3 regions of the Nocardioides sp. Z40_12 genome follow, and region 2 is predicted to be linked to each of the others. Evidence: predicted binding sites of a transcription regulator. Region 2 holds the regulator's gene; each other region holds the start of a gene.
The links. The regulator HrcA, encoded in region 2, represses chaperone genes, less so after heat shock. The targets are predictions, from matches to a motif close to TTGGCACTCGNNNNNNNCGAGTGCCAA.
Positions count from the first base shown of each region.

Region 1: the regulator HrcA is predicted to act here: its motif matches at 1,075-1,101, upstream of groL (chaperonin GroEL).
Region 3: the regulator HrcA is predicted to act here: its motif matches at 1,298-1,324, upstream of groES (co-chaperone GroES).

Region 1 is NZ_JBZAJA010000001.1:508,341-510,606, forward strand. Features, by position in the region: gene groL (chaperonin GroEL) at 1-913, opposite strand, end outside; gene AC4BG9_RS02425 (pilus assembly protein TadG-related protein) at 1,152-2,266, opposite strand, start outside.
Region 2 is NZ_JBZAJA010000011.1:48,867-51,132, reverse strand. Features, by position in the region: gene AC4BG9_RS17705 (hypothetical protein) at 1-42, opposite strand, end outside; gene AC4BG9_RS17700 (MBL fold metallo-hydrolase) at 113-874, opposite strand; gene hrcA (heat-inducible transcriptional repressor HrcA) at 992-2,023, shown strand; gene dnaJ (molecular chaperone DnaJ) at 2,059-2,266, shown strand, end outside.
Region 3 is NZ_JBZAJA010000001.1:387,117-389,382, forward strand. Features, by position in the region: gene groL (chaperonin GroEL) at 1-767, opposite strand, end outside; gene groES (co-chaperone GroES) at 857-1,153, opposite strand; gene AC4BG9_RS01810 (class I SAM-dependent methyltransferase) at 1,345-2,266, shown strand, end outside.

The sequences.
Region 1 (2,266 bases), on a different contig from region 2:
CGACCTCCTCGGAGATCACCTGGCCGCCGGTCAGGATCGCGATGTCCTGCAGCATGGCCTTGCGGCGGTCACCGAAGCCCGGGGCCTTGACGGCGACGGACTTGAAGGTGCCCTTGATCTTGTTGACCACCAGGGTCGACAGCGCCTCGCCGTCGACGTCCTCGGCGATGATCACCAGGGGCTTGCCGGACTGCATGACCTTCTCCAGCAGCGGGAGCAGGTCCTTGACCGACGAGATCTTGGAGTTGGCGATGAGGATGTAGGGGTCCTCGAGGACCGTCTCCATGCGCTCGGGGTCGGTGACGAAGTAGGCCGAGATGTAGCCCTTGTCGAACCGCATGCCCTCGGTCAGCTCGAGGTCGATGCCGAAGGTGTTCGACTCCTCGACGGTGATGACGCCTTCCTTGCCGACCTTGTCCATCGCCTCGGCGATGGCGTCGCCGACCGTGGTGTCGCCACCGGCGGAGATGGTCGCGGTGGACGCGATCTGCTCCTTGGTCTCGACGTCCTTGGCCATGCTCAGGAGCTCGGTGGAGACGGCGTTGACGGCCGCCTCGATGCCGCGCTTGAGACCCATGGGGTTCGCACCCGCGGCCACGTTGCGCAGGCCCTCGCGGACCATCGCCTGGGCGAGCACGGTCGCCGTCGTCGTACCGTCACCGGCGACGTCGTCGGTCTTCTTGGCAACTTCCTTGACGAGCTCGGCACCGATCTTCTCGAACGGGTCCTCGAGCTCGATCTCCTTGGCGATCGACACACCATCGTTGGTGATGGTGGGCGCGCCCCACTTCTTCTCGAGGACGACGTTGCGACCCTTGGGGCCGAGCGTGACCTTGACCGCGTCGGCGAGCGTGTTCATTCCACGCTCGAGACCGCGGCGGGCCTCCTCGTTGAAAGCAATCAGCTTCGGCATAACTCCTGTGATTCCTTTTCGGGAGTTCGGGGGTGCGGCCCTGATGGGTTGCCCGCGACGGACGATCCGGCTGCCCGGCGAACCCTTCCCGCCGGCGCTTCGGACCTCAACGTCACCAGTCCGCTTCTGTCACTCTCGTGTCGAGAGTGCCAACTCCATGTTTAGCACTCGGGTGGTGTGAGTGCAAACGCCGCCCCCGGGGACCCCCGGGGGCGGCGCACTGCATGACGCGGGAGTGTCAGCCCGGCATACGCAGCAGCTTGACGCTCTTGTTCAACGTGCCGAAGGCTGATCGGAAGGTCTCCTCGAGCTCACCCGCGGCGGCGCAGAAGAAGTAGTCAGCGTCCTTGTTCTCCTTGTCTCGCTCTGCCGGGATCGAGCAATCCGAAGCGGTCGACGCCGTCCCGTCGGGCGTTTTCGACGCGACCTTGGCCAAGACGTCGCGGACGTAGTCGGTAGTGGCCACACCTTCACGACACCGCGCGGTACCAGCCTTGCCGAACCCGATGGTGAGGATCGTGACCCCCCTGGCCTTCACCTCCTCGGCCATCTTCGCCAAGTTCGCGCAACCGGTGTGACCGTGGCTGGAGTTCCGGCCGGCGCCGAAGTCGGTCGCGTTCGCAAGACTGTTGTAGCCGTTGTTCATGACCTCGTCAGGCGAACCGTCGGTCTCGAAGATGATGACCTTCTTGGCCGAGTGCTCCCTCTCCGGCAAGGAGTCGAGGTTATTGGGCGTGTCCCCCAGCACATACCGCGCTGCGCCCTTCAACGCAGACGCGAGGTGCGTCCCGTAGTTGCCGACCTTGGCGCCGGGCATGCAGCGCAGGCCCTTGACCAGGGGGTCGGAGTCCACGATCGTCCCGCTCGGCTCTGTCAGGTATCCGTCGCTGAACGGCACCGCGATCCACTCGCCGTTGGTCGGCTTGCTCGTCGTCTCCAACTGGGGCGTCCCGTCCGAGTTCCACTGCGGGGTGAATGGCGGGAAGAGTCCCAGGAAGCCCGAGCCCTTCTCCTTCTGTTCGACCCCGGACTCGGCGGTCGCGCACACCTCGGGACTGTCCTTGTTCATCCTGCGTGGCTCGGACTTGTGGATCGTGCCGAGAGCCACGTACTGCAGGTCCGGATTCATCACCTTGAGCGAGTCCTCGATAGCGCTCTTCATCGCGTTGCGGTCAGGGTCCTCCATCGACGGAGTTCGGTCGGCCATGATCACGATGTCCAGTGGATTGGGTGGTTCGCTGCCGCACGTCCCGATGCACGCGATCGAGACCTGCGCGCCTGTGTCTCCCTCGTTGTACCCGATCGCAGGCGCGAAGGCATAAGGCACGATCTTGGAGTCCGCCACCCGCACGG
Region 2 (2,266 bases):
GTCGGTCATGGCCTCGGCGTACCCGCGGGTGAGTCGAGTCACACCTGGAATGCTCGGCAGGGGTGCCGGGCCGGGAGGCCGCGGGGCAGTCTGCAGGGCGGCCGGCGGTGCCTCACACCAGGGGGAGCTGACGCTGCGACCGGGGCAGCTGGTCGTAGGCCCGGTCCACGGCCGGGGCCACGTGCTCGAGCGGGAAGGGCCAGCTGGCCGCGGCGAGCGCCTCGGTGCGTGGCACCCCGCGTCCGGCCAGGTCGCGCAGGGTCTCCGCGACCGTGCCGATGTCGCCGCGCTGCTGCTCGAGGAAGTCGCGGTCCACCGGGGCCCCGTGGCCCGGGACGACGACGGTGCCGGGTGTGGTGAGACCCAGCACCAGGTCGAGCGCGACCGGCCACTCCATCGGCCACGAGTCGTCGCCGTACCAGGGGGCGGTGGACTCCGTCACCAGGTCGCCGACGACCAGGACGTCGGCGTCGCCGACCCGGACCACCAGGTCGCCCCCGGTGTGGGCGCGCCCGGGATGGAAGAGCTCGACGACCCGGTCGCCGAGCTCGACCACGTGCACCGAGGAGAAGGTCCGGGTGACCTCCGGCACGTCGGCGTCCTCGTGTGCCACCACCGCGGCGTCGGGGAAGGCGGAGACGAGGGCGTCGTTGCCGCCGACGTGGGCGACGTGGTCGTGGGTGTTCACCACGGCGACCACCTCGCCGACGTCGAGGGCCCGCACCTGCTCGACCAGCTCGCGGCCGGCCTCCTCGGACTCCCCGGTGTCGACGACCAGCGCTCCCCGGGCACCTCCGACCACGGTGACGTTGACGTCGTGGGCGGCGTACCGTGCCACCCAGACCCGGTCCGCGACCTGCTGGAACTCCGGCATGTACGTGAGCCTAGCCCGCGGGATCCTTCCTTGTAGACTTGGCACTCGGGGGTCTGGAGTGCCAGCCTGCCATCCGAGAACTCCAAGCACGCACGAACGATCCGAACGGAGGAGCCCATGTCGGAGGAACGCAAGCTCGCCGTTCTCCGCGCCATCGTCGAGGACTACGTCGCCACCGAGGAGCCGGTGGGCTCGAAGGCGCTGGTGGAACGGCACCAGCTGGGTGTCTCCCCGGCGACCGTGCGCAACGACATGGCGGCTCTCGAGGACGAGGGCTTCATCCACCAGCCGCACACCAGCGCCGGACGGGTCCCCACCGACAAGGGGTACCGGCTGTTCGTCGACCGGCTCAGCACGGTCAAGCCGATGTCCAGCGCCGAGCGGCGGGCGATCGCTTCCTTCCTCGACGGCGCCGTGGACCTCGACGACGTCGTCCAGCGCTCCGTGCGGACGCTCTCCCAGCTGACCCGTCAGGTCGCCGTCGTGCAGTACCCGACGCTGTCGCGCAGCACCGTGCGCCACGTCGAGGTCGTCGTGCTGGCGCCGGGTCGGCTGCTGGTCGTGCTGATCCTCTCCACGGGCCGGGTCGAGCAGAGGCTGGTCGAGCTGCCTCCGGAGTCCGACGAGATCGGGGACGAGCAGCTCGTCGCCCTGCGCAACCGGATCGGCCGCGCGACCTCCGGACGACGGATCGCCGAGGCCGCCAGCGCGCTGACCGCCCTGGCGGAGGAGGTCCCGGACACCGACGCTGCCCTGACCGGTGCGGTCGTCGAGAGCCTCACCGAGGCCATGTCCGACCACCGTCGCGACGAGCGGGTGGCGGTCGGCGGCGCGGCCAACCTGGCCCGGTTCGGTCAGGACTTCGACACCGCCGTGCGGCCGCTGCTGGAGGCCCTGGAGGAGCAGGTCGTGTTGATGCGGCTCCTGGGCGAGGCCGCCGACGCCGGTGCCGTGACGGTCAGGATCGGGCACGAGGGGCCCTACACCGAGCTCTCCGGGACCAGCGTCGTGGCCACCGGGTACGGCCCGGGGCAGGACGCGCTGGCGAGCCTGGGCGTCGTGGGCCCGACCCGGATGGACTACCCCGGCAGCATGGCGGCGGTCCGTGCGGTCGCCCGATACGTCTCCCGCATCCTCGACGAGGCCTGAGCGGCCTCGCACCCCCACCAAGACGAAGGACGAAGTTGAGCCAGGACCTCTACGAGTTGCTCGGTGTTCCCCGGGACGCCGATGCCGACACGATCAAGAAGGCCTACCGCCGGCTGGCCCGCCAGCTCCACCCGGACGTCAACCCGGACCCGGAGACCCAGGAGCGGTTCAAGGAGGTGACGGGGGCCTACGAGGTACTCTCGGACCCCCAGAAGCGCGCCCACTACGACCGGGGCGGCGACC
Region 3 (2,266 bases), on a different contig from region 2:
GCCTCGCCCTCGACGTCCTCGGCGAGGATGAAGAGCGGCTTCCCGGTGGCGATGACCTTCTCCAGCAGGGGCAGCAGCTCGGCGACCGAGGAGATCTTGCTCTGCACCAGGAGGATGTAGGGGTCGTCCAGGACGGCCTCCATCCGCTCGGGGTCGGAGACGAAGTACGCCGAGATGTAGCCCTTGTCGAACTGCATCCCCTCGGTGAACTCCAGCTCGGTGCCCATGGTGTTGGACTCCTCGACGGTGATCACGCCGTCCTTGCCGACCTTGTCGAAGGCCTCGGCGAGCAGCTCGCCGATGTGGGCGTCGCGGCTGGAGATGGTGGCCACCGAGGCCATGTCCTCCTTGGACTCCACCTCGCGGGCCGCCTCGCGCAGCGCGTCGCCGACCGCCTCGGCGGCGGCGTCCATGCCGCGCTTGAGACCCATCGGGTTCGCGCCGGCCGCGACGGCGCGCAGGCCCTCGTGGACCATCGCCTGGGCCAGCACGGTCGCGGTGGTGGTGCCGTCACCCGCGATGTCGTTGGTCTTGGTGGCGACCTCCTTGGTGAGCTGGGCGCCGAGGTTCTCGAACGGGTCGTCGAGCTCGATCTCACGCGCGACGGTGACACCGTCGTTGGTGATCGTGGGGGCGCCCCACTTCTTGTCCAGGACGACGTAGCGCCCCTTCGGGCCGAGCGTCACCTTGACGGTGTTGGCGAGCGCGTCGACTCCGCGCTCGAGGGCACGACGAGCGTTCTCGTCGAACTCCAGGATCTTGGGCATGTGGACTCCTCCTCAAATGGACGGACCCGGACGCCCGGCCGACCGGCACAGGTGCACGGTGGGCCGGGGCGTCCGGGACCGGGGAACGATCAGGAAACGATGGCCAGCACGTCGCGGCCGGAGAGGATGAGGTACTCGCCACCGGAGTACTTCACCTCGGTGCCGCCGTACTTGCTGTAGATGACCTTGTCGCCCACGGAGATGTCCATGGGAATGCGCTCGGTGCCACCCTCGCCGAAGCGACCCGGACCCACGGCCACGACCTCGCCCTCCTGGGGCTTCTCCTTGGCGGTGTCCGGGATGACCAGGCCAGAGGCCGTGGTCTGCTCGGCGTCGAGCGGCTTGACGACGATGCGGTCCTCGAGGGGCTTGATGTTGACCGACACAGTGCCGACCTCCACTTTCTCCACGTAGCGTGCGCCCGCGGGGCGCGGACTGTCTGGGTTCTCGTGGCTGGCCAGCGCCGTCGCGGGGATCACGGACCGTTCACGAGTGTTGGCAGCCTCAGGGTGAGAGTGCCAGTGGAAACGTTAGCACTCCCCCTGACCGAGTGCCAGAGAGGTCCCCTCCTGCCACTATGTCGTCCGTGGACCTGGAGACCTTCCGCTGGCTGCTCACCGACGACGGCCAGCGACTGCTGGAGCAGGCCACCCATGCCTATGCCGACGCCGAGGGCGATCCCCTGCGCGCCGCCGCCGCCGTCCGCCGGCTCGGTCACGACCCCGACCGGGCCGCCGCGGCCCTGACCACCGTCGGGCTGAGGGTCCGCGCCGTGCCCAAGTTCGGCGAGGACGCGGTCTCGATGTACTTCACCCCCGACGCGCTGGAGCAGGCGACCCGGCGCCGGGTCGCCGACCACCGGGCCGCCCGGCTGGCCGCGGCGCGGCCCGCGTCGGTGGTCGACCTCGGCTGCGGGATCGGCGGCGACCTGGCCGCCTTCTCCCGCGCCGGGCTGGTCAGCGCCGGGGTCGACCTCGACCCGGTCCGGGTGGCGATGGCGGAGGCCAACCTGGCCGCTCTCGGGCTCGCGGGCGCGGTGATGGCCGCCGACGCCACCGCCCTGGACCTCGGCACCTTCGGCGCGGTCTTCGCCGATCCCGCCCGCCGAGGCGCGCGCGGCCGTGTCTTCGACCGGGAGGGATGGACCCCGCCCTGGTCGTTCGTGGCCGACCTCCTCACCGGCGGGCGGGCGGCGAGCGCCGTGGTCAAGGTGGCCCCCGGCATCGGTCACGACCTGGTCCCCGAGGGCGTCGAGGCGGAGTGGGTCAGCGACGAGGGCGAGGTCAAGGAAGCGGCGCTCTGGTCGTCCTCGCTGGCCACCACCAGCCGCCGGGCGACGGTGATCTCCGGGGCGGGCCTCGCCTCCCTGACGGCCGAGGACGACCCCTACGACGGGCAGGAGCGCCCGGTGCGCCCGCTGGGCCAGCACCTCTACGAGCCGGACGGCGCGGTCATCCGGGCCGGACTGGTGACCGCGGTCGCGGCCGGGGTCGAGGGCG